4 regions of the Gracilibacillus saliphilus genome follow, and region 4 is predicted to be linked to each of the others. Evidence: riboswitches for the same ligand, from Rfam matches in the RefSeq annotation. Region 4 holds a riboswitch; each other region holds the start of a gene.
What was found. Region 4 has a riboswitch for S-adenosylmethionine ahead of GHT08_RS12890 (inorganic phosphate transporter). Riboswitches for the same ligand answer to the same signal wherever they lie in the genome.
Positions count from the first base shown of each region.

Region 1: another riboswitch for S-adenosylmethionine. It lies ahead of GHT08_RS01525 (PLP-dependent aspartate aminotransferase family protein); the one in region 4 lies ahead of GHT08_RS12890 (inorganic phosphate transporter).
Region 2: another riboswitch for S-adenosylmethionine. It lies ahead of GHT08_RS05395 (PLP-dependent aspartate aminotransferase family protein); the one in region 4 lies ahead of GHT08_RS12890 (inorganic phosphate transporter).
Region 3: another riboswitch for S-adenosylmethionine. It lies ahead of GHT08_RS04500 (phosphoadenylyl-sulfate reductase); the one in region 4 lies ahead of GHT08_RS12890 (inorganic phosphate transporter).

Region 1 covers NZ_WJEB01000001.1:321,824-329,881, reverse strand. Annotated here, with positions in the region: gene acsA (acetate--CoA ligase) at 1-1,294, opposite strand, end outside; gene GHT08_RS01540 (ABC transporter ATP-binding protein) at 1,319-2,047, opposite strand; gene GHT08_RS01535 (ABC transporter permease) at 2,063-2,920, opposite strand; gene GHT08_RS01530 (aliphatic sulfonate ABC transporter substrate-binding protein) at 2,981-3,988, opposite strand; gene GHT08_RS01525 (PLP-dependent aspartate aminotransferase family protein) at 4,015-5,811, opposite strand; SAM riboswitch class I at 5,902-6,009, opposite strand; SAM riboswitch class I at 6,207-6,321, opposite strand; gene clpP (ATP-dependent Clp endopeptidase proteolytic subunit ClpP) at 6,658-7,254, opposite strand; tRNA gene GHT08_RS01515 (tRNA-Arg) at 7,512-7,584, shown strand; gene GHT08_RS01510 (peptidoglycan recognition protein family protein) at 8,036-8,058, opposite strand, start outside.
Region 2 covers NZ_WJEB01000002.1:255,646-263,703, reverse strand. Annotated here, with positions in the region: gene cls (cardiolipin synthase) at 588-2,030, opposite strand; gene GHT08_RS05400 (Hsp20/alpha crystallin family protein) at 2,113-2,568, opposite strand; SAM riboswitch class I at 2,723-2,834, shown strand; gene GHT08_RS05395 (PLP-dependent aspartate aminotransferase family protein) at 2,911-4,581, shown strand; gene GHT08_RS05390 (SGNH/GDSL hydrolase family protein) at 5,188-6,072, shown strand; gene GHT08_RS05385 (YpmS family protein) at 6,085-6,687, shown strand; gene GHT08_RS05380 (response regulator) at 6,726-7,364, opposite strand; gene GHT08_RS05375 (sensor histidine kinase) at 7,361-8,058, opposite strand, start outside.
Region 3 covers NZ_WJEB01000002.1:47,470-55,527, forward strand. Annotated here, with positions in the region: gene cysI (assimilatory sulfite reductase (NADPH) hemoprotein subunit) at 1-1,136, opposite strand, end outside; gene GHT08_RS04495 (assimilatory sulfite reductase (NADPH) flavoprotein subunit) at 1,149-2,948, opposite strand; gene GHT08_RS04500 (phosphoadenylyl-sulfate reductase) at 3,008-3,736, opposite strand; SAM riboswitch class I at 3,807-3,920, opposite strand; gene GHT08_RS04505 (aldo/keto reductase family protein) at 4,041-4,985, opposite strand; gene GHT08_RS04510 (DUF2200 domain-containing protein) at 5,186-5,539, opposite strand; partial or broken gene GHT08_RS04515 (YvbH-like oligomerization domain-containing protein) at 5,653-5,763, opposite strand; gene GHT08_RS04520 (lysophospholipid acyltransferase family protein) at 5,916-7,112, opposite strand; gene gdhA (NADP-specific glutamate dehydrogenase) at 7,592-8,058, opposite strand, start outside.
Region 4 covers NZ_WJEB01000019.1:9,000-17,057, forward strand. Annotated here, with positions in the region: gene GHT08_RS12870 (MDR family MFS transporter) at 1-1,142, shown strand, start outside; gene GHT08_RS12875 (cell wall hydrolase) at 1,271-1,702, opposite strand; gene GHT08_RS12880 (hypothetical protein) at 1,823-2,089, shown strand; gene cobA (uroporphyrinogen-III C-methyltransferase) at 2,116-2,865, opposite strand; gene GHT08_RS12890 (inorganic phosphate transporter) at 2,825-3,922, opposite strand; SAM riboswitch class I at 4,048-4,148, opposite strand; SAM riboswitch class I at 4,310-4,412, shown strand; gene GHT08_RS12895 (methionine biosynthesis PLP-dependent protein) at 4,486-5,571, shown strand; gene GHT08_RS12900 (aminotransferase class V-fold PLP-dependent enzyme) at 5,573-6,739, shown strand; gene GHT08_RS12905 (sulfite exporter TauE/SafE family protein) at 7,115-7,870, opposite strand; gene GHT08_RS12910 (SDR family NAD(P)-dependent oxidoreductase) at 7,921-8,058, opposite strand, start outside.

The sequences.
Region 1 (8,058 bases), on a different contig from region 4:
CTCCAGAGATATACCAGCCCTCATATTGAAAATAAGATTTAAACTTGTCTTTGTTTCCCCAAATCTCTTTCATTAGTCCTGGCCAAGGCGTACGAACTGCTAGTTGACCTACTTCACCTCGAGGCAACTCCTTACCTTCTTCATCTAAGATACCTACCTGCACACCAGGAAAAGGTCTGCCCATTGAACCTGGTTTGATTTTTTCAGCTGGAAGGTTGACAATTAAGTGTCCACCAGTCTCTGTCATCCACCAAGTATCGTGAATGCGGACATTTAAGCTCTTCCATGCCCATTGGATTACTTCAGGGTTTAGAGGCTCACCAACACTTAATACATGTCGTACAGATGATAAATCAAATTGTTTATAGAGGTCCCCTTTTGACAGAAGCATACGGAAAGCTGTCGGTGCACTATACCAAATCGTTACTCCTAATTCTTCAATTAAAGAATACCAATTCTCAGCACTGAAGCGTCCACCTTGGATCACAACGGTTGCTCTGTTCAATAGTGGTGCAAACAAGCCATATACACTGCCTGTCACCCAGCCTGGATGAGACGTACACCAATAAACATCATCATCTTTAATATCTAGTACCCATTTTCCTGTCACGATATGATGTTGTGCTGCACGATGGGCATGTAGTACGCCTTTTGGTTTACCAGTAGAACCACTAGTATAATGAATAATTAAACCATCCTCCCAGTCAACCCATTCCACATACTGATCACCGTCAACAGGTTGTAACGGTTCTTTCTCGATATCCTCTACAAAAAGAATCGACTCTAGTGAAGGAATATCGTCTTTCGGTACACGTTTAACTAACTCCTGATCAGTAATTAGTAAAGTACCAGCACAATCATTGATACGGTCTCTAACCGCTTCTTCCATAAATGCTTCAAACAAAGGACCAGCGATAGCCCCTACTTTAATAGCTGCTAAGATCGCGATATAGCATTCAGGTGTTTTAGGGAGAAATACAAAAACACGATCCCCTTTCGTTACCCCATATTCTTTTAAAATGCGAGCATAATGGTCAGTTTGATCCTTTACTTCTTTAAACGTATACGATTGCTTTTCGTCCTCATTCATATAATGGAGAGCAATTTTATCACCATATCCCTCGGCTACATGACGATCAATTGTTTCATATGCTGCATTAATTTTCCCAGTCTTCGCAGCAGATAATAAATCTTTTGCATCTGACCAATCAAAATTTTCTCTTATTTCGCCATAGTTGCTTAGGTTATATTCTCCTTTAATAGTTGCGATATGTGTTGTTGCCTGCTGTGTCATTTGATGTTCCCCCTTGAAGACCGGTTACTGTTTGTTCAAGTCTAAAGATTCTAAAATTTCTGATTTTAAATGTGCTAACTCTTCACTTCCACGATCCCTTGGTCGCTCTTGTTCTATCATAATCTCTTTCTCTACCTCTCCTGGTTGCCCTCTTAAAATAACAACACGGTCACATAGATAAGTTGCTTCATCTATATCGTGTGTTACTAATACAATAGTAGATTGATATTTTTTCCAAACATCTAATAATAAATCTTGTAATTGCATTTTTGTGAAAGCATCTAATGCACTAAACGGTTCATCCAAAAGGAGAATTTCTGGCGATGTCACCAGTGCTCTCGCAATGGCTACACGTTGTGCCATACCTCCTGATAACTCACGAGGATAAAGCTTTTCTTTTCCCCTTAAACCTACACTTTCTAAATACTCAATAGCTCTATTTTCCTTATCTTTACGGCTACCTGTCAATCCGAATGTTACATTATCTAACACATTTAACCATGGTAGCAGTCTCGGCTCTTGGAAAATAAAGCCTGTTGTATCATGAATTTCTTTTGATACGGTTCCGTTAATTTCAATTTCACCATCATATTCAGGATCCAGCCCTGATATTGCCCTTAGTAAGGTACTTTTCCCACATCCACTAGTTCCAAGCAAACCGATAATTTCTCCCGGTTTCACTTCTAAGTTAACATTTTGTACGGCAGTAGTACCATTAAACGTACGGCTTACATCTCTTAATGCTAGACTCATATTAAATACTCCTTCCTATTTCTCTAAACGATCCTGCCAGTGCAAGGAACGATCTTCTACTAGCTTTAAAATCCAGTCGGTGATTTTACCGATAATCGCAAATAGAATAATACTTGCCAAAATAGTTTCAGGGCTTGACATATTCTGACCAAAGACAAGTAAAAATCCTAATCCTTGACTTGCGCCCATCAGTTCTGCTGCCACTACAAACATCCAACCAAGCCCTAAGCCACTACGCATCCCCACTAAAAAGGACGGTAAAGAAGCTGGCAAAATAATTCGCTTCACCAATTGTAAAGTATTTAATCCGTACATTTTTCCTACTTCAATTAATTTACGGTCTACGCCTAATATGCCGCTAACAATATTTAAATAGACAGGGAAAAATACCCCAACTGCAATCATTGTAACTTTTGATGTTTCACCAATCCCCATCCATAAAATAAACAATGGCACCCATGCTAGCGATGGGATCGAGCGAAACGCCTGAATCATCGGATCAAAAAGCTGTTCTGCCTTTTTATAAAAACCGACAAATGACCCGAGAACAATCGCAGCAACTGTTCCGATAACAAATCCAACAAGTACGCGATAAGTCGTAATCCAAACATGTCCCCATAGCGATCCATCCTGTGCCATACTTATAATTTTTTCCACTATGGTACTCGGTGCTGGAAGTTGATTAGAAGGGACAACACCAACACGACATAAAATCTCCCATATGATAATGAAAAGGACAGGAATGATGCTTCCCATAAACACGGTTTTTACCAGTGAATCTTTTTTCTTCTTAATGGATGCTTTTTTCCCTCTCACTTCTGATGGTGCTGGTTTAACATAGCCAGCCGTTACGTTATTTTGTTGCTCAGCCATTTTTTGCCCCTCCTAAATTCCTAAAACTTCTCTAAAACGCTCACTAATGGAAATCTTACTTTATTCGATTACCACTTCTGCATATTCTGGATTGATTAGTTCATTCGTTAATGCTTCGACATCATCGTCTTCTTCCAAGTCTCCAGCATTTTTCAACACATTACCAGCTGCTTGGATAGATTCAATATGTTCATCTCCAGGTATGGGATTAGACAAATCAGTTCTTTCTACTAACTGAATTTTCGCAACATCTATACTAATATCAGCTTCTTCCGCCAATAATTCTGCTGCTTCTTCTGGATTTTCTAATACCCACTCACGTGCTCTTTCATATAGTTCAATTACTTCTTCAACATATTCTGGATAGTTCTCTGCAAACTCTTCACGAACATTTAAGAAACCGTACGTATTTAGATTAATATCTCTATAAAAAAGTTCTGCTCCTGATTCTAATTCATGTTTTGCCATATGCGGGTCAAGGCCTGCCCAAGCATCAACATCTCCGTTAGATAATGCATTTCCACCATCAGCATGCTGTAAATTCACAAGTTCAATATCATCGATAGACATACCCACCGAGTCAAGTGCTCTAACTAAGAAAATATATGGATCTGTTCCAAGCGTTGCTGCTACCTTTTTCCCTTGTAAATCTTCAATTTTTTCAATACCTAAATCTTCATTAGTAACTAATGCTGTCCACTCAGGCTGGGAATAGATATACACATTTTCCAATGGTACGTCATTTGATTTGGCGATAAGTGCTGCTGCACCTGCTGTTGATCCAAAGTCAACACTGTCACTGTTTAAAAATTCGATTGCCTTGTTACTCCCTTGACTTAGTTCCCACTTTACATCAATATCTTCTTCGCCGAATGCATCTTCTGCCCAGCCAAATTCTTTTAATACAAGACTTGTAGGTGAATAATAAGCATAGTCTAAACGAATTTCAGTTGGTTTTCCTTCGTCCGCTTGGCTGTCTGATGAACAGCCAACTGCCAAAATAATAATAATTCCAAATGCTGCAATTGCAAGAAAACTTCTTAAATCAATTAATGGTACTCTTTTCATGATAGATATCCCCCAGATATTTTTTCTTAAATTTCACATGCATATGTTGAAATCGTTCCTCTTAAACGTTGTGCCTCTTTATATGTGCAACGGTTATGAACAACTTGCAAGCCACCTTCGAGCGCTACTTCTTCTGCCTTTGGAGAGACAACCCCTTCTTGAAGCCAGAATACTTTGGGATTTACTTCTATTGCTTCTTTAGCAATCTCTACTGCTGCTTCTGGACTACGGAATACTTGTACAATGTCGATTTCAACCGGTACACTTTTTAAGTCTGGATAAGCTTTCTCACCAAGAATTTCTGTTTCTCTCGGGTTGACCGGAATGATTTTGTAACCTAGTCTTTGCATTTTTCTTGCCAGACGGTAACTTGGTCTTGCTTCTTTTCCACTGAGACCTACAATAGCTAATGTTTTTTGGCGCGTTACTTCTTCACCATTTTCAATGTATCGTTCGTATGGAGAATTTAATGCCCATTTAATAATACCTTCATCGTTAACAACAATTTGTTTTTCTTTCTCTTCACCAATTCCTGTTGCCTTTACTAATGCTTGATCTAAATCATTTTTGATATCTCGCACGGATTCAATTCCTACAGATAAACGAACTAACTCTTCCGAAACACCCGTTTTTTCAAGTTCTTCTGTTGTTAGTTGTTGGTGTGTGGTAGAAGCCGGATGAATAATCAGTGATTTAGCATCACCCACGTTTGCAACATGTGACCACAGTGCAACATTGTTGATTAAATCACGTCCTGCATCGCGCCCGCCTTTGATACCAAATACAATAATCGAACCAAATCCATTATTTAAAATTCTTTTTGCTAACTCATGAGACGGGTGACTTTCAAGTCCTGGATATCTAACCCATTCCACTGCTTCATTATTCTCTAAGTATTCTGCAAGCTCTTGTGCGTTTTGGTTATGTCTTTCCACACGAATATGCAATGTCTCTAGTCCTTGTAGCAATTGGAAAGCATTAAATGGACTTAGTGCGGCACCAAAGTCTCTAAGTAATTGCACACGTACTTTTGTTATAAATGCTAGTGTTCCGAAATCTACTGCATAACGGATACCATTATAGCTTGGATCCGGCTCCGTAAATGCTGGATATTTTTCAGAATTCCAGTTAAAACGTCCACCATCAACAATAATGCCGCCGATTGAAGTTCCATGGCCACCAATCCATTTTGTTGCAGAGTGTACGACAATGTCTGCTCCTAACGTGATAGGTTTACAGCCAAATGGTGTTGCGAAAGTATTATCGATAATTAACGGTACACCAGCATCATGTGCGATCTCCGATACTCTTTCAACATCTAATACTTGTAAGCCTGGATTACCGATGATTTCACCGTACACAGCTTTTGTTTTATCCGTAATAGCTTCTTTGAAGTTTTCAGGATCTGTTGGGTCAACGAATTTAACGTTGATGCCATAGCGCGGAAGTGTTACATTGAACAAATTGTACGTTCCGCCGTAAAGGTTAACCCCTGCGACGATTTCATCTCCTGCACTTGCTAAGTTTAATATCGATAAAGTAATAGCTGACATCCCTGAAGCAGTTGCAACAGCCGCAACCCCATCTTCTAGTAGTGCCATTCTTTTTTCAAAAACATCTACCGTTGGATTACCAATTCTCGAATAGATATTCCCCGGCTCATCAAGTGCAAATAATCTTTCTGCATGTTCTGTGTCGTGGAACACGTAAGAAGTAGATTGATAGATCGGCACTGCCCGTGACCCTGTTGTTGGATCAGGTGCTTGCCCTCCATGCAGATGAATTGTTTCCGGATCGTAAGTTGATCGTTTAAAATTAGTCATTATTTATTTCCTCCCCAAGTTAAAATTCAGAAAATTAAAAAAGCCTTCTTCGATAAGAAGAAGGCTTTAACTGACAGAACAGTAGTCTTCCCCTTATCTTTCAGGATAAATATCCTGCAGGAATTAGCACCTTTTAAGCCGTTACTTAATGGTTGCTGGGCGTCATCGGGCCAGTCCCTCCGCCTCTCTGGATAAGAGTGATGTTATTTAGTTGAGCATTAAAGAAAAACTTGGCTTATCACCAAGTAGTGGCGAAAGCCTTAGTTTTACTTATAACTTTGTACATTCAAAATTCTCACTGCGTCGAACTACCACTCGGCTAAAATTTTATACTTTTTTAACGTAAAAAAATCTCCCTATACTAAAGATAGAGAGACTGAATAAATATATTCGCTCTCTTATCTCTCTAAGCATATACGCTTAGTGGAATTGGCACCTGTATTAAGGACGATTCACTTAATGGTTGCCGAGGCTTCACAGGGCCGATCCCTCCACCTCTCTCGATAAGAAGTATAGAATTCCGAGTTGTTTACTCGCTTTTCACTTTCGTTATTTAATACTTTAGCATGGCGCCAAAATGATGTCAATATGTTTTCTGAAAATTATATCAAATAAAAATGTGACTGTGACTGTTGTTTACTAACAACTTCTTCATTATTACTGGCAACTTTGGGTCGTTTACTATCAACTTTTTGATTTTACTGGCAACTTTGGGGCATTTACTGGCAACTTTTCGATTTTACTGGCAACTTCGGGGTATTTACTGGCAACCTTTCGATCTTACTGGCAACTTCTCCTTCTGCAAAAAAAAAGCGACGGTGAGTTACTACCGTCGCTTTTGGTTCTTTAGTTTAAGTCAGATGGCTTCTTTTCCATTACTTTATCGATTAAACCATAGTCTTTAGCTTTTTCAGCTGACATAAAGTTGTCACGATCTGTGTCTTTTTCAACTACTTCAATAGGTTGACCAGTACGGTCTGCTAGAATTTGGTTTAGCTTTTTACGCATTTCGATAATACGGTTTGCATGGATCTGAATGTCAGACGCTTGACCTTGTGTACCGCCTAGTGGTTGGTGAATCATTACTTCACTATTTGGTAATGCATATCGTTTACCAGGCTCACCAGCAGCTAAAAGGAATGCACCCATTGATGCTGCCATACCAATACAGATTGTTGATACATGCGGTTGGATGAACTGCATCGTATCATAAATAGCCATACCAGCTGTAATCGAACCACCAGGTGAGTTGATGTATAAGGAAATATCTTTATCTGGATCTTCAGCTGTTAAAAATAGCATTTGAGCTACAACACTGTTTGCCACATTATCATCAATGCCACTACCTAACATAATAATTCGGTCTTTTAAAAGGCGTGAATAAATGTCATATGCACGTTCGCCTCGGTTTGTTTGTTCAATAACTGTAGGGATTAAGTTCATGAAAAATTCCTCCTTTTAACACTTGCTTTTTTCATTCATGAAATCTAACTATTTTTATCTTAACGGAATGGTCAAAAAAGGTCAAACGATTTGATTTTCTAACTTCATCCTACCCTTAACTGTAACGATTTAAACCTCCAGAATCAAATAATCAAAGTTTGATATATCTATTGAAATTATACGAGTGATTCGCTATAATTATTCTTGTCGCCTTTTATCATGGGGTGAATCTTGTACTGATAGTAGTCTCACTTTATGCGCCCGTAGCTCAGGGGATAGAGCAATGGTTTCCGGTACCATGTGTCGGGGGTTCGAATCCCTCCGGGCGCGTTCTCTATAAAACTAGTCATACCAATGATTTTGAGCGTTTTTTCTTCTTGGTATTTTCACTTGGAAAACAAAGAATTCTAACATTTTTCTAACATAGCTTTTAAAAATACTATTTTATGCTATAATAAAAACACAAGTATAAGGTTAGACACCGCCATTTTATGTGGCGTTTTTTTCTTTTGTGTGGTATAATATAGGTACGTGAAAGGAACGTTCCCCGTCAGCGTTATCACGTGTGCAAATGAGAATGTCTCGAGGATTCGATTTTGCAACAAAGACGGGAGAGTACATAAAACGGCCGTCTTCGGCTAGAGGAAACCACTTGATTACATTGAAGTCCTTAGTTCCACTTTGGATATCAGTAGATGTGATGGGGTGGTTTTTTCTTTTTAGGGGCAGTTTTCCACGCTGCCCCTTTAACTACATAAATTATATTGTATTTACGACTTACTTAAGAAAATAATTGTTCAAATG
Region 2 (8,058 bases), on a different contig from region 4:
TGCGGTCACCTAAGAGATAATTTTGAAATATATCGTGATGATACCTACCACTCCGGCTGCCCACTTCCCTTTCCGTGGGGTTTGCCCTTCAGCTAACTTTTTCGAGCAAAAACCGCTCGAAAAAGTTAGCTGAAGGGCAAACCATTCCCACAGGAGTGAAAGTGGGCGGCCTTCGTTAAGATATGCTCCACAACGCTTATCCGAAATCAGCTAGTCGATTTCTCCACCATATGTAGCGTAGGGTACGACTATGCTAAAGAGGCATTCACACCCAATTAGTACTGTAATAAAACAGAAAATTTTAGTTCCATGAGTTCATTTCTTTCTATAATTAGAGAACAAAAATAGCGTAGGCAGAATACGGAGACTCCTGTGGGACAGCGAGAGCTGAAGATCCACTTGGTGAAGTGCCTTTCTTCACCAAGTTAGCTGAAGCCGAGCCCACGGAAAGCGCAGTATTCTGCCGGAGCGGTTTGCATGCACTCTCTAAGTCAAGAATGATGGTAGTGAGCAATTCCTTGTCCTCGTGACTGCGCAGTTTATGTTTTTTTGTACAGCAAATTGATTCTGTTTCTTTGTCCGAATTTCTACAAAATCGGTGAAATCAATCTTGAAATAGACTCTTTAAAACGAATCCATAAGGAACGTTGTTGATAGAGAGAATATGTAAGATTGGTTACGTGCTCCATATCTTTTTCAAATTCATCAACTAGCATTTCTGCCATCGTTTCATTATATAAAAAAGCATTTACTTCGAAGTTAAGACGAAAACTTCGCACATCAATATTTGCCGTTCCAATCGATGCTATTTTGCTATCGACTACTATCATTTTAGCATGCAGGAAACCTTTTTGATAAATATAAACGGTTGCTCCGGCTTTTAACATTTCCCCGATATAGGAATAGGTTGCCCAGTAAACAAAGGGGTGATCCGGTTTGTTCGGGATCATTATCCGAACGTCCACACCTGACAGACAGGCAATCTTCAAAGCATCCAACAGGCTTTCATCTGGGATAAAATAAGGCGTTTGTATAAAAATATAATCTTTTGCTGACATAATCATTTTTATATAACCATGTTTTATCTGTTCCCATTCGGAGTCCGGACCACTTGAAACAATTTGCATGCCGACATTACCAGCAGGGACAGGTATATAATAACGTTCATTATATTCAATATCATGACGGGATGCCTGATTCCAGTCCAGAATAAACCGTGTTTGCAAATGCTTCACCGCGCTACCGGTAATGCGCAAATGCGTATCGCGCCAATATCCAAATCGCTTATCTTTCCCTAGATATTCATCACCAATATTAAAACCACCTATATAGCCGACTTTGCCATCAATAATAACCAGTTTACGGTGGTTACGGTGATTGATCTTTAAATTAACTTTCGGAATCAATGGTGGGAAAAATCCTTCAACCTCTGCCCCCGCATGCCGCATTTTTCGAATTAACTTTCTGCTTAACATCCGGGAACCTAAATCGTCATATAAAAAACGGACTTCGACTCCTTCTTTTGCTTTTTTTATCAACGCATCTGCTAAGCGTGAACCGAGATGATCAGATCTAACTATGTAATACAGTAAATGAATATGATCGGTCGCATTTTCGATATCTTCCAATAAAGAATTAAACTTTCGATTGCCATCGGTAAATATGTTAACTTCGTTATCCTGTGAAAAGATGGCATCATTATTACGTAAATGCAAGTAAAATAAATCTTTATATTGATACATCCTAGGATCATTAATAAAGAAATCTCCATTTTCAATGTCTCGCAATTGATGCTGTACAGCAGTTTTGACACCTAGCTTGCTTTTTGTATCCCATGTAAAAATCGTTTTATTACTTAATTTCCGACCAAAAATAAGATATAAAATAAAACCAAAAATTGGGATGAACGTCAAGACCATAATCCATGCCCATGTAGCAGTAGCATTTTTGCGCTCTAAAAAGATAATGGTTAAAGATAAAAGAATATTAAAAATTAAGATAAAACTAACGACCAGTTGTGTAATCTCCACATGAAGCCCTCCCTTCCCTTGACACCTTACACACTATAAATATAGCACAATTATGACCAAGCTAATAGCAATCGCTATCAGCTTAGTCGATCGTAATCGAATCATTGTCTTTTTTCGTTTTAGGACCTCTAATTTCTAACACTCCATTTTGGAAACTTGCTTTGGCTGTCCTTTTATCAACTGCATACGGCAATGTAATAGTGCGTTCGTTACGATGCTGTCTTCTTTCCTTATGATAATAATGATATGATTCATCATACTGTTCGGTTTCCTCATGATGATCTATCATTACTGTAATTTGATTACCTACTATACGCAGTTGTATTTGATCTTTTTGAAGCCCCGGCAAATCGACACTAACGATCCACTCTTGCTCTGTTTCAGCAACATCCACAGGAATTTGTTTCGGTACTTTTGCTTGTTCAAAAAAACTATCGATTGTTTCCATCACATTGCGTGTCGGTTTTTCGTAAAGAAACGCATCTAATTTCTTAATGAAGTCTTCTCCCCACTCTGGTATTCCACCTTTTTGTGCCATTTTGCTCACTCCTTTCTAATAAAATTCCCACTTTATTTTATGCATCAAAGTGACAAATGATCCTGTCGTTAATTTTTATTAATATTCTGATTTTTTATTGACGGTTTCCAATATATAACTTATAATAAGTACAATCGAATTGTATAAGTAATAACTCTTATCTAGAGCGGCAGAGGGAATAGGCCCTATGAAGCCCGGCAACCGTCAGTTTGAACATCAAATTGAAAAGGTGCTAAATCCTACAGGTTTAACCTGAAAGATAAGAGGAGGACAACTAGTATTTTCAACCTCTTCTTACCTTTTGTTAAGAAGAGGTTTTTTATTTTATAAGGAGGGTACATAATGACAAATTCGTTCCAATTTCCAGGTAGTGAAACCAATCTATTACACGGAGGACAACAAGTAGACCCTGCAACAAATGCTCGTGCTGTTCCAATCTATCAAACTACGTCTTACGTATTTAACGATACGGAACATGCACAGAATTTATTTGCTTTAGCAGAAATGGGCAATATTTATTCTCGGATTATGAATCCAACAGTTGATGCGTTCGAACAACGTATTGCCCTGTTAGAAGATGGCGTAGCAGCAGTCGGTACAGCATCTGGTGCATCTGCTATTACGTTAGCTATTTTAAACCTTGCAAATGCAGGGGATGAAATTATTGCAGATAGTAATTTATACGGTGGTACTTTTAATTTGTTTAACAAAACATTGCCTAAATACGGTATTGACGTGAAATTTGTAGACGGAACAGATCCAGAAAATTTCCGAAATGCGATTACACCTAAAACAAAAGCAATTTTTGGTGAAGTAATTACAAACCCTAGTTTGAATATATTTGATATTGAATCTGTTGCTGAAATCGCGCATGAACAAGGTGTACCATTAATTATTGATAATACTTTCGCAACGCCATATGTATGTAAGCCCATTAGTTGGGGGGCTGATATCGTAGTACACTCCGCAACTAAATGGATTGGCGGCCATGGAACATCGATCGGTGGTATTGTCGTAGATAGCGGCAGATTCAATTGGAATAATGAACGATTCCCTGGCTTCACTGAACCTGATGAAACATATCACGGTATACGTTTTGGAATTGATATTGGACCACCTGCATTTGCCATTAAATTGCGGGTACAATTATTACGAGATATCGGTCCATCTTTAAGTCCACAAAATGCATTTTATTTCTTACAAGGACTAGAGACGTTACATTTACGTATTGAGCGTCATAGTGAGAACACGAAGGCTGTTGCAAATTACTTAGAAAACCATCCGCAAGTTGAATGGGTATCTTATCCTGGTCTTGAAAATCATCCGTCTCACCAATTAGCAAAAAAATATTTGTGTAACCATTTCGGCTCTATTATCGTCTTTGGTATAAAGGGTGGTAGAGAAGCAGGTCGTCAAGTGATAGATAATATTAATCTATGGTCTCATGTGGCCAATGTTGGTGACGCTAAATCATTAATAATTCATCCTGCATCTACTACACACCAGCAGTTAAATGATGAAGAATTAGAGTCTTCCGGTGTTAAAGAAGAATTAATTCGTTTATCTGTCGGAATTGAAACGGCAGATGATATCATTGCAGACCTGGATCAGGCAATTGCAAAAGCAACAAATAGTGAACCGACGATCGAGCCAAATACAGAGAAAGCCATTGCATGGGCTCTTTCATCTCCATTAGCTCGAGAGAATGGCGATATCCGTCCGAAAACAATTGCGGTAGCAGGTGATAGCGAAGATTCAGAGGCACTAACTAAATTGAATAAATTAGGTTATCAAATTGTTTCTGCAAATACTGCAGAGGGTGAAATCGATATTTTATTTGTCACCGATAGTAAGGAAGCAGCAACTGCATATACTGATCAAGCAAAAATTGTCTGGTTTGCCAAAGAGCAAACAGATAAGGAAACGAAAACTAAGGCGGAAGCAAACGGACAAATTATCGTTGAAGATAAATGTCCGTTCCAAGAAGCAGATCGCTTACGCCGAGGAGAATAACTTTCTCCCTGAACATCGTTATTTATCTCCCCAAGATAAATATAAATACATAAGACCGCAGACCTTTTATATGGCTTGCGGTCTTATTCTATTTACAGCACATTTTCCTATTTACCATAAAATCTTTAGTGTGATACAATACATACCATTATATAAAACAAGCATTTTCAGCCCATGAACTGCATATCCTGTAACACATAACCAAAGATTAATTGTCGAGCTCTGCTCTAATTATTTGATTCGAAATAGATACATACTGCGAACCAGTGATCATTTATCTAGGTGCCTAACATTTACGAAGCGGACATTAAGTACGTTATTTGACTGAAAATCACCTATTTTTCAATGTTACCGGACATTGAATCCCTTATTTGGTTCATTTCGGCTTCCATTAGTTCTATTTTCGATGAATAACGGAATAGATGTCCGCGACTACTCTAAAAACGGCACTATTGTCACAAATAGTGGAACAAAGTCCGCGCTCTGCCCAAAATTCACTTGGAAGTCCACTTTATTTCGCGGTTTGTGTTATATTTAGATTTTCTGTTAACAAATATAAAAGACGGGTATAATCAAGAAAGAGACTTTTTATTGTAGGTGTTAATAATGAGCAAAAAGGTGTTCATTTTTCTTATGATGTTTATTTTCGTTGCTGGAATCGCTATCTTTCTATTGCTTTTCCAAACGAATAATAATAAACCAAATGAATCTATTTCACAACCTAGTGAAGAAACAGCAGAAGAGACGACAGAACAAGAAACAAGTGAAGAGGAAGAAGAAGAAGAATCACTTAGCCAAAACGTACGCAACGCAGTAAGAGAGGCACTTAGCTTTTTTCAAAAAGATACACATATTACTGCAATTGGCGATTCCTTAACCCAAGGGGTTGGCGATGAAACAGGCAATGGTGGTTATATTGGTATTTTAGATGAACGATTGGACGAACAAGATATCGATGTTACATTTGATAACTTTGGCAAACGTGGTAATCGTACAGATCATTTGTTAAAAAGACTACAGGAGAATCCTGAGATTAACGAATCTTTAGCAAAAGCAGATATGGTTCTTATTACAATTGGCGCAAATGATATTATGCAAATTATGAAAGATAATTTTATGAATCTAACAGAAGAACCTTTCAGCGAAGGACGCGGACCATATGGTGAGCGCTTATCAGAAATATTAGATCACATTATATCAGTACAACCAGAAGCTGAGATTTACCTGTTAGGCTTTTTCAACCCTTTCGAGAGATATTTTGGTGATATTGAAGCCCTAAATCAGATTTTGACACGTTGGAATAATGAAAGTTTACAAGTTACCAATCAATATGAACAGGTTCATTATATTCCCATGCAGGATATCTATCAATACGAGAGAGAGAATGTATTTTCAGATGATAATTTCCATCCGAATCATAAAGGATACCAATTGATGGCAGAACGAGTCATTACTTATTTAGAAAATGATTTACAAGAAGCCCAAAACTAAAGGATGACATGAATGAAAGACAAAATAACTAATTGGAAAAAATTATTTATTACTTTAGCTTCAGTTAATCTTGCTCTTATGGTGGGAATTGTCCTTTTCATTTTCTGGCCAGCGCCTGGTGCGGAACCACCAGAAAAAATTTTTCTTGAGGAGGAAGCGGGGGCAGAATTTACCATCCGCTCCAGCAAAGATAACTTGAATGAGCTTGTCAACGCTTATATCGCGAAATTACCGAAGCTGGATAATATTCAATATTCACTTCGGCTAGATGAAGAAGTCCATTTGATGGGGAGTGTGGAAGCTTTTTCAACAGAAGTGCCCGTCAACATTTCGTTTGAACCGATTGTACAAGAAAATGGAGACGTTATTCTTCAATCAACCGGTATGTCACTGGGATTATTACGATTACCACAAGATCGTATCTTGCAATATGTCAGCAGTCGCGTGACAACGCCCGAATGGATAACAATCAATCCAAAGGAAGAACATATTTATATTGCTTTAACTCAGATGGAATTAAAAAGTAATTTCCGTGTACGGGCACAGCAAATTGATTTAATCAATGATAATATTTCTTTCCGTATTAAAGTACCAAATGACACTTTGGGATTATGAAGAGGCAGGGCAAAGTTTCCCACCTTTTTGGTCACCTTCTATTCATTTTCTATTAATCCGTTTTGATAGGCATAGACCGCTGCCTGTGTACGATCTTGTACTTCAAGCTTGCTTAAAATATTACTGACGTGGACTTTGGTGGTTTTGAGCGCAATAAAAAGGGCATCAGCAATTTCCTGGTTGGTCTTACCTTGGGCGATCAATAATAAGATTTCCAGTTCTCTTTTAGTTAAGCTGTCATGTAAGCTTTTCGACTTTCGATTACTAAATTTCGCCATCATTTTAGCTGTCACTTCTTTTTCAAGAACTGATTCGCCAGCATAGGTATCACGAATGGCTTTGGCAATGACATCTGCCTTGGAAGTCTTTAATAAATAACTTGTCGCACCAGCTTCTAAAGCAGGATAGACTTTATCATCGTCAATAAAACTTGTAACAATTAATATCTTTGCTTCCGGCCATTTAGCGATAATTCTTCGTGTTGCTTCGATGCCGTCCATCCCATCCATGACTAAGTCCATTAAAATCACATCTGGTTTATGTTCCAAGGCCAATTCTACTGCTTTTTGGCCATTATCCGCCTCTGCAATCACATCGATATCATCTTGTGTCATCAAATACGCACTAACACCAATTCGCACCATTTCATGGTCATCGACAAATAATACGCTTATCATTCTTTCTCACCTTCTTCACTGATTAATGGAACACGCACTTCTATTTTGGTCCCCTCATTTGCCAAACTTACGATGTTGAGCCTGGCACCCACTTCTGCTGCTCGTTCATACATATTAGTGAGACCATAAGAACTTTCCCTTTTTTCCTGTACATTAAATCCAATACCGTCATCGACGATTCTTAGTATTAAAAAATCATCGCGTTCAATTAATAAGACGTCAATCGTCGATGCTTTCGCATGTCTTAACGCATTGGAAAGTGCTTCTTGTAAGATTCGGAACAGCTGATCTTCAATTCCTTTGTTCACTTTGATTTCTTCCAAATGCCAGGAAATAGCCATTGGAACCTTGGCATGAAGCTCTTCTAGTAGTTGCTCCATTCCTTCATTTAATGATTTATCTTTTAATAAGACTGGTCGCAAATGTAATAGCAGTGCCCGCATTTCTAATTGTGCCTGTTGTATCATTGCTTCAATTTGGTGTAATTGTTTGGTCTTTGTTTCTTTTTGCCCCTGATTTGATGTGATCACAGCAGAAACAAGCATAGATGCGGCGAAAAGCTCCTGACTGACAGAATCATGCAACTCTCTTGCTAAACGATTACGCTCCTCGGAAATAACTTGATTAATTGTCTCTTCCTGTGCACTTGCTCTTTCATCGATTAATTTCTGGGTTCGTTTCGTTTGATCCTGAA
Region 3 (8,058 bases), on a different contig from region 4:
TGAATGTTGGCAATTTCTCGTAGAGCTGTCATCAATTTATAATCATCAGCATCTTTTACTCTACCATTCTCAACAAAAAGGGTAAGGTGCCATCTGTTACTTCCTTTGATCCAGCCATATCTATCACCATTATGATCGAAATGGTAGTCTTTTGCTTCTTCTAATTCCCATCCGAGTCGTTCAGCAAGTTCTTGTTTGAACCAATCAAGTCCATAACGATCAATCGTATATTTAAATCTTGCATTTTTACGATCAGATCGATTACCGTAATCGCGTTGAATCGTGACGATTTTCTCCGCAACATCCACGACATCTTCTTTCGCACAGTATCCAGCAATCTTTCCGAGTTGTGGGTAGGTATTGGTATTTCCATGTGTAGATCCCATTCCGCCACCGACTACCACGTTAAAGCCTTGCACTTGATCATTTTCAATGATGGCAATTAATCCGATATCTTGTGAGAATACATCGATATCATTTGAAGGTGGTGCCGCAATACCAATTTTAAATTTCCTTGGCAAATAGGTTTTACCGTAAATCGGTTCTTCTTCCTCTTTGGAATCGATAATTTTTTCTTGATCTAACCATATTTCATGATAAGCACCAGTTTTTGGTGAGAGATGATCGCTGATTTTTTGCGCCCAATCTTGAATTTCCTGATGGACTTCAGATTGATAAGGGTTCGGATTACACATGACGTTACGATTAACATCCCCACATGCAGCAATCGTTGTCATTAATGCTTCATTAATTGTTTTAATCGTGTCTTTTAAGTTCCATTTTAATATTCCGTGTAATTGAAAAGCTTGGCGGGTCGTCAGTTTAATTGTTTGATCACCATATCTTTGTGCTAAATCATCTGTTGCAAGCCATTGCTTAGGAGTTGCCACACCACCTGGAATTGCAACACGAAGCATAAATTGATAAGCAGGCTCTAGTTTTTGTTTTCGTCGTTCATCTCTAATGTCGCGGTCATCCTGTTGGTAGCTTCCATGAAACTTCAACAGTTTGGTATCATCTTCCGAAATCGAAGCGGTAATCGGGTCTTGTAGCCCTTCTACAATCGTTCCTCTTAAAAAACGACTATCTTCTTTAAGCTTTTCCATCGGGTCTAGTTTACTAGGATCGTTTACCATTTTTGTTCCCCCTTAATACACATCACGTTGGTATCTCTTTTCCTGTTTTAATTTATTGATATACTCTTTTGCAGCTTCTTCGCTAAGTTTTCCTTGCTCGCTAATAATCGAGATTAAGGTTTCGTGTACATCCTTTGCCATTCGTTTTTCATCCCCGCACACATATAGATGTGCTCCTGTTTCGATCCATTCGAATAATTCTTTTGCTCTTTCTTGCATGCGCTGCTGTACATATATCTTTTGCTCACTATCTCTAGAGAAGGCAACATCGATTTTGGTTAGGTAACCCTGTTTTAACCAATTTTGCCAATCTACTTGATACAAGAAGTCCGTACGGAAATGCTGATCACCAAAGAAAAGCCATGTTTTTCCTTTCAGTTCAAGCTCTTCTCGTTCCTCGATATAGCCTCTAAATGGTGCTACACCAGTACCTGGTCCAATCATAATCACAGGAGTTTCTTCATCCATTGGAAATTTGAAATTTGGGTTTTTGTGAACATAGACATTGAGTTGATCACCTGGTTTAATTCTGTCAGCGATTTCCCCTGTACATACGCCGCATCGATCACGACCATGTGTATGATATCTTACAGTTGCCAAAGTTAAATGCACTTCATCAGGGTTTGCTTGATAACTACTAGCAATTGAGTATTGCCTTGCTGGTATTTTTCTTAAAAAATGCATAATCGATGTTGGATCCAGTTGTTTTGGTGGATAGTCAATAATTAAATCTAATAAATCACGACCATCGATATAAGCTTTTACCTTCTCAGGATCTGTTACTAATTCTTGAAGTTTTTCATGATGAAAATAAGTGCTAGCTTTCTCTAATAAGCCTTTCGTAAGTCTCGTAATCTCAAAAATGGAGGTTAGAGCTTCCTGAACGGAGCGAATTTCCCCTTGTTTATTAATGGGTATAGTTTGTTCAGCATTCCATTTAAGCTCTTCAATAATTGCTTGAACCAGAGCAGGGTCATTCTTTGGATAAATGGCTAAACAATCTCCCGGTTCATAGCTGAGGTTAGAGCCTTCCAACGAAATTTCAATGTGCCTTGTTTCTTTATTTGACCCCTTACCACTAAGAACGATGTTATCTAATACTTCAGCAGAATAAGGATTGCTCTTCGAATAAATCGGCTGTTCTGCAGGGGCTGGATGAGTATCGACGGTTTCTGTGTTGTTTCCGGCATCTTTTTTTAGAATGCCGATTACTTCTGATATCCATTCGTCAGCAAGTTCTTCGTAATCGACATCACAGTCAACACGTGGATGAATTCTAGTTGCGCCCAATTCTTCTAGCCGTTTATCAAAATCTTTACCAGTCTGACAGAAATGCTCATAGGACTCATCACCAAGTGACAAAACGGAGAAATTAACATTTTCAAGCTTAGGAGCTTTGCGGCTGTGTAAAAATTCATGGAATTGAATCGCGTTGTCAGGTGGATCTCCTTCGCCGTGAGTTGCTGTAATAATAAGTAAATCTTCTGCTTCTTTTAGTTTCTTCGGTTTAAAGTCATCCATGGCAGAAACTGTTACGTCTCTTTGGATATCCTTTAGCTGTTTGGATAATTGCTCTGCTAGTTCTTGACTGTTACCCGTTTCCGATCCGTATAAAATGGTGACGGTTCGGGTTTTAACCTGTGTAGGAGCTGGCTGTTCAACCGGTGTAACACTTTGTGATGATTGAGACTGAGAAGCGGCCAAATATCCAGCTAGCCAATTTTTTTGTGCGTCTGTCAGTGTTGGCAAAATTTGATTCAATATTTCCGTCTGTTTTTCATCAAACGGACTGTTTACTACTTGTAATGTCAACATTTTCACCTCTTTTAATTAATCCGATAGATTTACTTGAGTTTGGCTATAAAAAATAATCACTTCGTTGATTGTGGAGTAGCATGTAGTCCACATTCAGTTTTTTGAAAGTTGGCCCATCGTCCTGATCGTTCACCATCCGCATCTGTAACTTGTGTAGTACATGGTATACAACCGATGCTAGGGTAATTTTGGTCATGCAGCTTGTTATAAGGTAATTGATGTTGCTCAATATATTCCCACACATCATCCCAGGACCAATGAATTAATGGACAAATTTTAATGGACTGAAAACGGTCATCCTTGTTAATAAAGTTGGTATTGGCTCTTGTTGGAGATTGTGACCTTCTTAATCCTGAAATCCAGGCAGTTGCTCCACTAAGTGCGTCTTCCAATGGTTTAACTTTTCTAATGTAACAACATTGATCAGGGTTCCTGCTCCACAACGCTGATCCATATTGTTCTCGTTGTTCATCAACAGTGAGGGAAGGCTTCTGCATAACGATATCTAATGACGGATAACGTTCTTTAACCTCATCAATCAGGTCATATGTTTCTTGGAAATGCAAGCCAGTATCTAAAAATACTAATCTAGCATCTGGTTGGACAGTTGCAATCATGTCAATTAATACCATACTTTCTGCTCCAAAACTACAGGCATAGACTAAAGAGTTGCCATACGATTGATAAGCCCATTCAAGGATCTTTAGAGCTCCTTTGGTAGGATCTTGTTGGTCGGGAGTCTCATTGTTCAACGGGCTGTCATAAAAATTTTCATAAGTCAGCATGTGTTGCTTCCTCCTCATTAAAAAACCTTCTTATCATTTGATAAGAAGGTAAGCAATGTGTAATCATTCCTTCTTATCTTTCGGGTTCAGTTTATGCTGTCCCGCAGGATTTGGCACAGTGTTATCTTTTTAACCTGTTGCCGAGGTTTCTTAGGGCCTGCCCCTCCACCTCTCTGGATAAGAATTCCATTTATTGTCCGTTTAATAACATAGTATACATTATTAATGTAAAAGTCAATGAATTTATTGTAAAAATTGTAAAAAATAATACCAAGTAACTAGGAATTACTTGGTATAGGTACTTTTACTGATTTAATATATCCTCGACCTTAGCAATGGTCTCTTGGGAGAGTTTAACACCAGAAGCTTTAGCGTTTTCTTCAATTTGTTCTGGTTTACTTGCACCGATAAGCGCACTAGATACGTTGTCTTGACGCAAGATCCAGGCAATCGCTAATTGTGCTAATGACAAGTTTTCGTTTGCTGCGATTACTTTTAATGCTTCCATTCGTTCTAAATTCTTCTCGGTTAATACACGAGATAAATCTAAGTTTTTTTGAGCGGCGCGACTATCTTCAGGAATTGCTTCTCCTCTTTTATATTTCCCTGTTAATACACCTTGGGCAAGAGGTGAGAAGACAACCTGGCCGATGCCGTGTTTATCGCTTACAGGGATGACTTCTTTCTCGATATAGCGATGAAGCATACTATAATTTGGCTGATTGACAACAATGCGATCTAGCAATTTTTGGTCTGCAAGATGAACAGCTTCTGTCATTTGTTCAGCAGTCCATTCACTGACGCCGATGTATAATACTTTTCCTTGGCGAACAAGATCATCCAATGCGCGTAACGTTTCTTCTAATGGTGTATCTGCGTGGTAGCGGTGACAATAATAAACATCGACATAATCAAGTCCTAACCGCTGCAAGCTGGCATCACATTGCTCCATAATATGCTTGCGGGAAAGACCTTGATCATTGGGGCCATCGCCCATTTTGCCAAATACTTTTGTGGCAAGGACATAGGAACTGCGTGGATATTTTCTTAAAGCTTTTCCTACAATTTTCTCTGCTTCCCCACGCATGTAGACATTGGCTGTATCAAAAAAGTTAATCCCGAGGTCGTAGGCTTTATCAATAGAAGCCTCAGCATTCTTTTCCTCGACATACCCACCATATGTAAGCCAGCTGCCTAAACTAATTTCGCTTACTTTCAGACCGGTTTTTCCTAACTGACGATATTGCATGAACTATAACCTCCTGTTATTAAGCGTTTACAATATTATAAAGGAATGAGAGAAGAGAAGCGAATAATCTGTTTGCGATGAAATTAGCTGTGTCACCCTGATAAGTTTTGCTAATGATCAGAGGCGGTTAAAACCTTCGGTGGTCATACTGTACAGTTATTTCATCATTTCTACCAAAGTAATTACATATCTACTTAGCATTAAGATTTTCGCAAAATTTTCTCCATTGCTTTTCCTTTTGCTAATTCATCGATCAGCTTATCCAAATAGCGAATTTCCTGCATCGTTGGTTCTTCGATATCTTCTACTCGGACACCACAGACCACACCTTTTATCATAGCCCGCGAAGGGTTCAATTGGGGAGCTTCCGCGAAAAAGGTCTCAAAGTCTGTCTGTTTTTCCAGTAGTTCTTCTAACTCTTCCTGGCTATATCCTGTCAACCAACGGATGATTTCATCGACTTCTGCTTTCGTACGTCCTTTTTTCTCTGCCTTCTTAACATAATGGGGATAGACACTTGCGAAGCTCATTGTATAGATTTTATGTTTGGTCATGATACACACCCTCTGTTTTATAATTTTCTTTATTTTATCACGAAGAGTAATCGGACAAAACCTAACACAGTGGTTAGTATTTCCGATAACTAAGTTACTAATGTTCCGATGTATTAAATGCTTGGATCGCGTGAAATCAACTTAAGTTGTTTCTCGAAAATGTCTCCAAAGTCTGTTCTATTGTTTTCGTTATAAGGGGAATTAAACCAGTCAAAAGTGAATTTAGTTGCTTTTTCTCACCCGCCCGAGAAAAACAGCAATCATCGAAGTAGGAATAGTCACCTTGCTGAGCAATGGCATTCGCGTCTTCAGTACGGTGGCTGTAGCTAAAATTATCGATAAAAAATAAAATCCATTATAAAATTCCAAGTTTCTGTCATGAGGGTTGCTCCTTTATAGCGAGTCTTGCTTTTAAGTGTTGAATCAATTGTATCCACATATAAGCAGATGCTCTTGGATTGGTGAAAGTGATGCGGAAAAGTGTGTCGTTGACAAAGAAATCTAGTTTATGGTGGAAAAGAATGTTTATCCCTTCCATATCTTCAAAAGAGAGGGACTTTGAACTGCCATCAGCCGAGTAGATATGGATTTGTTCGTGATCTAATCGGATCGTTCCCTTCATTACTTTTTTGAGAGGTTTTTGTTCAATAGATTGATAGAATTCGACCCGCTCCTGGATTTCAGAAAGAGTATCTGTTGTCAGAGATAATTGGTCAAGGTGCTGTTGTTGCCACTGTTTCCACTCAAAAGGTGTAGCAAAATAAAGGGCACCATCAGAATGAAAATATCCTTGTTCCGTCAGATGAACTTGGTAGTTGCAGTTATCACACTTAAATGTGTCATGATCAGAACGCATATTGCCGATTGTGTGGCATGACGGACAAGTAAAAAGTAACCTTTCTAAATAATGAGCGATATATTTGCTGTGATAGCTATAGCTTTTATTCTTTTGCCAGTTCATTTCATCGTGATATAAAGACTTGGTTAGCTGCTCATGGATTGTGGAGACAGATAAGTCTGCTATATCTTCGGCGTCCCAGATTTTGTTGAAACTGAGTTCAATCGTGCCTTTTCTGCCACCATCACCCCATCTTGGGTGTGTTAAATAACCGCCTTTTATTTGTACTGCTACAACAGGGATTTTAAGTAGCTTTACTAATTTAGCAGTGGAATAAATGATTGGCTCTGTTACACCATCCCAGTTGCGACCTCCTTCAGGAAACAAGCCGATGACGCGGTTGTGTTGCTTAGCTTTTAAGACATTGCGTATAGTGCTCGTATTATTTTTGAATTTTGTTTTAGGAATTGCACCGGTATAATTTAATATTTTTTTCAGTAAGGGATTGCGAAATAATGGTTCACCAGCGACAAAAGCGATGGGTTCATCGACAAATAGGTTGATATATAATGGATCCCAATTGTTCACATGATTACTGACAATTAAATAAGGAGGCTTTAAATCTTTTGTATCATTCTGTGTAACATGGAACGTAGTAATTCTATGTAAATGGAGACGAATAGCTGATAATAATAGATGTTTTACCCATTTGTTAGGCTTTTTCTCTATGCTCATTTTACTACCTCTCTCTGCTCTTTCATTAGTGACACATTATTATTATACTATTATTCGAAGTGTAAAGTGAATATACGAGTGAAGGGGAACGTTTTTTAAATATGGAAAGAAAGTATAAAATCAGCGTAATGACCGTGATAAAATGAAGTAGTGTATTGGCAGCCAATTCTTGTCAGAAGTAATAAGTTGACTTTTTACAATGACAAGTTGAAAATCGCTATTTGTAGGTGAAAACAACCGTGTTACTTCATGCTAGCGTTGTAGAGCATGATAATAGCCGATGGAAAGGGAAGTGGGCAGCCGGAGTGGTGATAAGCTGTTCAAGTACGTCATAATGATTGCTAGAGAATTGCTAAAGCTTTAGCTGTTAGTCATAAGTACTAAAAGGTTTACTCAGTTTTCCTTAAAAAAGTATACACTTGTTCCGTTTCGACAAGTGTATACTTCGAATCAATTATTATATTCCTAATTAGAATGATTTAGATAACACCTTGTGCAACCATTGCATCGGCAACTTTAATGAAACCGGCAATATTGGCCCCAACAACAAGGTTCCCAGGCTGACCATATTCTTCTGCAGCCTCTATACTATTTTTATAAATGTTAGCCATGATTTCCTGCAGTTTTTCATCGACTTCTTCAAATTTCCAGGAAAGACGTGCACTGTTTTGTGCCATTTCTAATGCAGATACGGCAACTCCACCAGCATTTGCAGCTTTTGCAGGGCCGAATAGTACATTATTTTCTATGAATACATCAATTGCTTTTAGTGTTGAAGGCATGTTCGCACCTTCACCAACAGCTTTTACACCGTTAGATAGAAGTGTTTTCGCAGCTTCTTCATTTAATTCGTTTTGTGTTGCACACGGAAGTGCAATGTCACATGGGATGTTCCAAATGCCTTCAAAGCCCGCAGTATACTCTGCTTCAGGATGTTCATTGACAT
Region 4 (8,058 bases):
AGCCGATTGTCACTACTATTGTAGGCGATATGTATACCGTTGAGGAAAGGGCAAAAGTTCAAGGGTATTTAGCTAGTGTGTGGGGCATCTCCTCTGTAATTGGTCCATTACTCGGAGGAATTATCGTTCAATTTATCGATTGGGCATGGATTTTTTGGATGAATGTTCCGATAGGGATAATCGGATTAATTGGTGTCATGGTCTTTTTCCACGAAAAAGTCGATACAGAGAAAAAATCGGTTGATTACCTAGGATCTGGTCTGTTTTTTATCGCCATATCTTGTCTTATCATCGTGTTCGTACAGGCAGGAACGAATTGGACATGGACATCCATTGAAACGATTAGTTTATTGCTTATTTTTACAATTTGTATGGCAATTTTTATATGGCAAGAAAAAAAGGCGACATCACCGATGATGCCACTAACCTTATGGAAAAATAAATTAATTGTCATTGCCAATATTGCAACATTGCTTTCCGGTATGATTATACTTGGGCTTTCTAGTTTTCTTCCTACCTATGTCCAAGGCGTTATGGGGGAATCTGCTATTGTGGCTGGTTTCACCTTAAGTACATTATCGATAGGTTGGCCAATTTCGGCTACACTTGCAGGACACCTTGTCTTAAGAATAGGGTTCCGCAAGACAGCATTCGCCGGTGGTTTTGCCCTATTTCTCGGTACATTCCTATTCTTTTTATTAGATGCAGATAAAGGACCAATCTATGCTGGAATCAGTTCATTTGTCGTTGGTGTTGGAATGGGATTATCTTCAACGACATTTATTGTCTCGATCCAGAATACGGTGTCGTGGTTTGAAAGAGGGGTCGCAACCTCGTTAAACATGTTCATGCGAATTATTGGCAGTGCAGTCGGAGCGTCACTTCTAGGTGGAATATTGAACATGCGGTTACATCACTTTTACCAACAAAGAGGCGAAGAACTTGAAGTTGCCAGTACAGATATGTTGTTAGATGAAGGAATGAGAGAAACCATTTCTCCTGAAACATTGGCATCGATGCAAGATGGTTTAACCTATGCTTTACACACTGTATATACTGGATTATTTATGATCGGAACATTAACCTTTGTTATTTTATGGTTCTTTCCAAAAGTTTCAATAAATAAGCAAAGTAAAAATTGAATGGTGTAGATTTTCCTACCAGTTATACTACTGCTCATGCAACTGGAATAGAAAATTATTCATATTCCAGTTGCTAAAAACTTTTTTTAATACTTCTCCATCTCGCTAAAACGCTTTGTATAGTGTTTTTAAAAAGTCCCAAATACACTCGGGCAATCTGCTTCGGTTGGGTTATAAAAACAGTGACTCTTAAAACGTCCTACATTCCATTGGCCAAACCATTGTTCTGGACAAGTCCCTTGCGGCATAAAGAACCATAAAGAATTACTTGCCGGATGATTGCGTTCCCCATTGATTGACCTTCGAGCTAAACGAATTTCTTTATCTCTTGCTCGTTGATAAAAATACCCTTTTTGTGTTGCTTCAAAGCCTCCTGGACTTTGATATACCATTCGTTCTATCGAATTAATATCTTCAAAATCTAAACAGCGAGCTCTCACCCGATTCACACCTACATTCCCCACCATTAGCATTCCGAGCTGACCGTCACCTTCTGCTTCTGCTCTCATTAAGCGTGCTAATAATCTCACATCCGCATCATTTGCTTTTATTACAGCCATTCACATACCTCCTCTATTCCCTTTATATTCATTCCTTTAAAAATGATGAATGTCCCAACCCTTCCTTGCAATGTAATCCCTTTCATTGTGTGGTATACTTGATTTAGGAGGTGCTTATTCATGATATTAAGTAACTTTATTCTACACAAGGATATCTTATTAATTCACGCTGATATTAATGGAAATGACTATATATTTACTGTGAAGTGGAAAACGATCAAAAATAAAAAAGGCGGCGAATGGGAATTGAAATCCTATCTTAACAATTCTAATGGAAAAAAAGACTTGTCAGAAGAACAGCTACAACAATTTATAGACCGAATAAATCCTCAATGGGACTGGGAAAAAGACCAAGAACAAATTATGAATGTGATCAACAATGACTAGTTATCATGATAACTAGTCATTGTTCTTTACATATAAGCTTCTGTTGACTCCTTATACCATTTAATTTGCTCCTGTAAACGAACTACTTCTCCGATTACAATTAGTGAAGGATTGCTGATTTCACCTAACCTACCTGATATCGTTTCTAAATCGGCAACAATCGTCTTTTGTTGTGGAAGGGTTCCCCAATGTATAATAGAGATAGGAGTGGTCTTACTTAATCCTGCATTTTTTAATTTCTCACAGATAATCGGAAATTTCTTTATTCCCATATAAAAACACAAAGTATCAGCTCCATTGGCAATATGCTGCCATTGTTCATCTGTTTTCGCCTCTGGATTGGAACCATTAATAAAACTCACTGATCCGCTGATGTGACGATGAGTGAGCGGAATACCAGCATATGCTGCAGCACTTATTCCAGAAGTGATTCCTGGTACCACTTCATATTCAATCTGATTTTCTTCAAGATGAATGGCTTCTTCTCCACCTCTGCCGAAAATAAAAGGATCTCCACCTTTTAATCTGGTTACAACTTTTCCATTAGAGGCATAATAAATAAGTTGTTCATTTATTTTTTCTTGAATCAACCCATGCTTGCGTGGTTCTTTGCCACAGAAAATCAATTCTGCTTGTTCTTTGGCATGATGTAGTAATGATAGGTTTACCAATCGATCATACAGGATGACATCAGCTTCTTGTATAGCACGTAACCCCTTTACGGTAATTAATTCTTCATCTCCTGGTCCTGCTCCCACTAAGTAAACTTTCCCCATGTTGATCCCATCCTTTTTTTGTATTAGCTTTTGTTGGTTTTTCTCGATATCTGACTAAAATATAAGTAGCAATAATGGCTAATGCTAACAGTATCACTTGATCAAAACTTTGATGAACCATCATTTCTGTTAAGCCAAAGGCAATCACTAATGATACTATTGGCGATGTAATCCATACTTTCGCTATTTGATGGATAATTTTTTGTTTCCAAACTTCTTTAAATTGTTTGCTGGCATTTATCCCGACTATCGCCGAAGTAGTTACCTGGGTCATCGGTATTGGAATACCTAACAAGGAGGCAACTACTACCAAACCTCCTGTTGCACCGGAAATCACAATACCATTTCCTAAAGTCAGTGAGGTAATCTTTTTGGCATTGGTTTCTAATACTCTGCCACCAAAAAAAATACTACCTAATGCTACAATGAGCGCCATCAAAGGTAAACCCATTTCCATAGAAGTAATCCCTGCACCTACTAACGGTCCTAATGCATTTGCTACGTTATTCATACCAGCAGCTATCGCTTCGATTATACCAGTTAACAGTAATAAAAAAGTTAAAAGCTTTACTGGTGGCCGATAATTTATTTTATTATTTATTTTTATTCTGATTTTTTCAAGACACAGTGTGATTAAAAAAGCCGCAACTGGTATAATGATCCAAAAAGCTATAATGAGTAATACCATTTGAAGATTCAGTTGTCGATAACTGAGGCCAACTCCAATGATAGCTCCCACTGTTACCTCGCTTGTGGATAACGGAATTCCAATATAATTCGTAATTAACAATGTAAAACCCGAAACAACTAAAATAATACAAGCAATTCTTACATCTAAAATTTCTTCGGAGATGATACCTTTTCCAAGCGTATTCGTAACATGCTGACCTCCAAGTATAGCACCCGTAACGGCACCTGCCCCCGCGATGATTAACGCATACTTACGTTGCTTGATTACTTTAGTACCGTACGTAATACTCATGCTAGCTGCTGAACCGCTCGCCCCAATATTAAAGGCAAATAGACAAGCAGCTAATATCGCGATGATTGCTAACATCTCAGATCCCAACTTTCACCACTACAATAAAGTGGAATTTTTTTAGTGTAAATATCCTATCCCAATAGGAAAACTTGGATTATAAATATAGAAAACTCCTACTTGACGATAAAGTAGGAGTTTTCCTCTTATCTGCCAAGTAATACCTGCTGGAAGTAGCACAGTGCTTTTTAGCCTGTTGCTGAGAATTCGCCGGGCCAGTTCCCTCCTTCTCTCTTGATAAGATCATATGTTATTTTCATTTTTTTCCACTGTTGATAATGTACATACTATAATCCATTCTTTCATAATTGTCAATAGATTCCATATAAATATTTTTTAAGATTTACCTTGTAATTATTTCCTTAGTATTGTATGATGTTTGTATTATATTTCCATAAATACAATATCTTATCGAGAGAGGTCTAGGGACTGGCCCGATGACACCTCAGCAACCAGCAATGCAATTGTATGGTGCTAAATCCAGACGGTATATTACCAAAGATAAGAGAATGCAACCTTAATCAAGGAGGTCTTCTACTTATCGAAGACCTCTTTTTTTATTTTAGAAAGGATGGAGCAAAATGAACAATATCGAAACTACTCTTGCGCAATTAGGTAATCGGAAAGATCCGCGTACTGGTGCAGTAGAAGCACCTATTTATCTATCAACTGCATACCAACACCCATCACTTGGACAGTCAACTGGTTATGATTACACGCGAACAGCAAATCCTACACGGGAAATTGTAGAAGATGCGATTGCAACATTAGAAAAAGGTGCAAAAGGTTACGCCTGTTCGTCAGGTATGGCTGCCATCCAACTAGTCTTCTCCTTATTCAAGCAAGATGATGAAATAATTGTAACCGAAGATATTTATGGTGGAAGTTATCGATTGTTTCAGCATTTTCAAGAATCTTATAACATCAGACCAGTATATGCAGATGTAGAAGAAATGGAGCAGTATATTAGCCCAAGAACGAAAGCTATTTTCATAGAAACACCAACTAACCCGCTTTTAATGGAAATTAATATCGAGAAATTAGCTACATTGGCAAAGAAGCATCAATTACTCTTTATTGTTGACAACACCTTTTACACGCCCTATTTACAACAGCCCTTAACACAAGGGGCAGATATTGTGATTCATTCCGCTACTAAATATTTAGGTGGACATAATGATGTACTCGCCGGATTAGTCGTAGTAAAGGATGTTACATTAGGCGATCAATTAACCTATCTCCACAATGCCATTGGTGCCATACTTTCACCACTGGATACAATGCTTTTAATAAGAGGAATGAAAACATTGTCACTTCGTTTGGAGAAGCAACAACAAAACGCCAGACAATTGGTTGCATTTTTAAAAGAACTATCCTTAGTCGAGGAAGTTCTATACCCTGGTAAAGGGGCTATGATTAGTTTTCGAGTACAGCATAAATCGTTGGTTTCTCCGTTTCTAGAAAAATTAAAAATTATATCATTTGCAGAAAGTTTAGGAGGAGTAGAAAGCTTTATTACCTACCCAGCAACTCAAACCCACGCAGATATTCCAAAAGAAGAACGGGAGAGACGGGGAATTAGTGATACATTACTTCGATTTTCTGTTGGGATTGAAGCTGTGGAAGATTTGAAACAAGACATCCAACAAGCATTAGGAGGGAAATAAGATGGGATATTCAAAAGAAACTACACTTGCACATGGAGGGAATCAGCAAGGCTATCATGAAAAACATACAGGTGCGGTTAACCCGCCAATTTATGTATCATCCACTTATCATCAGCAACAATTAAATGAATTTGGTGATTATGATTATAGTCGTTCAGGTAACCCTACACGTGACCAATTAGAAGCTGCGATTGCCAAATTAGAGAATGGGACAGCAGGGTTTGCTTTTTCATCTGGTATGGCCGCGATATCGTCAGCATTCATGCTGTTACAAGCTGGTGATCATATCGTCATTACGAAAGATGTTTACGGCGGTACTTTTCGTTTTGTTACGCAATTATTAACGCAATTTTCGATAGAACATACTTTTGTTGATATGACAAATCCAGCAGAAATAGAAGCAGCCATTCAGTCAAATACAAAGGTTATTTACGTGGAAACCCCAGCAAACCCGTTATTACAAATTACCGATATTAGTAAAGTAGTTCAACTTGCAAAGAAATACAAATGTTTAACGTATTTAGACAATACCTTTATGACCCCTCTGCACCAACAACCACTGGATCTAGGTGTTGATATCGTCTTACATAGCGCTACTAAATTTTTATCTGGTCACAGTGATATTGTTGCCGGTTTAGCAGTTACCAAAAATGAAGAACTGGCCGTTAAACTGAAGTTTGTCCAAAACACCTATGGTGCGATTCTTGGTGCAAAAGATTGCTATCAATTATTGCAAGGTATGAAAACGTTGGAACCGAGATTTTCCAGAAGTGTAGCATCAGCAATAAAGTTAGCTGAATATTTCGATTCACATGATGAAATTGAACATGTCTATTATCCAGGTTTACAACATCATCCCGGTTCTTCCATTCATGCCAAACAGTCTTCTAGCCCAGGTGCCGTATTATCTTTTGTAATAAAGGATCATGTCGATGCCAAAAGTTTTGTAGAACAATTATCTATTCCTGTGTTTGCAGTTAGCCTTGGTGCAGTCGAGTCAATTTTATCTCACCCGGCTACCATGTCCCATGCTGCAATGCCAGCGGAAGAAAGAGAAGCTAGAGGTATTAGTGAACGACTATTCCGTTTATCTGTAGGGATTGAAAATGTAGAAGATCTTATCGCAGACTTTAAACATGCTTTAACAGTGAAAGCAGGGGTATTCTAATTGATCATCCTCTACTCCATTCATGTTTAATTGATTCGATGTAGTTATCTACTGCAAAGTAATGAAGAGTTTGTTGAGTGGACATTTAGAGCGTTATTTGACGCAATAACACCCTTTTTTTGGTGTTAACGGACATTTAAAATTAACACTAATTTCGATGAATAGCGGAATAGATGTCCTCAGGGCTTAAAAAACGTCACATTTGTCACATATAACGGAACAAATGTCCACTCAGCACCTGATTACTGAAAGGTGATCTATGTCCAGATGTTTCGTAGATTTTGTTATATGGTAATGCTTATACCTTTTAGTTCAATGAAAAAAAGATGTCCTTAAACCCTGATTTACTCTATTTGCTTACTTGTTGTCAATCTATTAACCTATCAGAAGCCGAATCGCTCCCAAAGCAGCAAATGTTAATACTAATATTTGAAATACTTTTTGCGGCATGATTTTGATAATTCTTACTCCTATCCAAGCTCCAATCAGTATAGCAGGAATAAGCCATAAATTGAATGCTATTGACTCGACTGTAATAATGCCTAAAGAAATATAGAATGGCACCTTGATAACATTCACAAATAAGAAAAACCAGGCACCTGTGCCGACAAATTCTCGCTTTGGTAATCCTTTGACTAGTAAATATATTGCCATTACTCCGCCAGCAGCATTACCAATCATTGTAGCAAATCCTGCTAAAACACCCATACTAAAAGTAAAAATTTTTGATTTTGGTAAAAGTTTTACGAAGCGTTCTCCTAATTTCTCTCTACTAATATGTAATAAAATGAGTGCTAATATTAAGGTACCAATCATTGGTTTTAACTGTTCACTTGTGACAATATCTAACACTAGGTATCCAAGTACAATCCCTACTAATACCCAAGGTACTAAGGAAAACAAATAACGCCAAACAACATTTCTACGATAATAAATTACAGCAAATAAATCACCGACGATTAGTAAAGGTAATAATATACCTACAGATTCACGAGCTGGGAAGATCATCATAAAAATAGTAACCACCAAAATTCCCATACTCGCTACTCCAGCTTTGGCAAAACCTATTAATAAAGCCGAAAATATGATAATTACCCATTCTAATATAGTTAACTCAAATATGATAAACACCTCATTCTATGTTTACGTTGAAGTGAGCATTTAAAAAAACTCAATGACCATTAGCGAATCTTATTAGAAAAATCCTTCCATCTTAAATAACGATAGTCTGTTTCATTAGCTTTAGCAGCCTTTTGTTTTAAATCATCCATGTCATCATAAACCGTAACAATTCTCCCTTGAAAGGCTTGTAATTGATC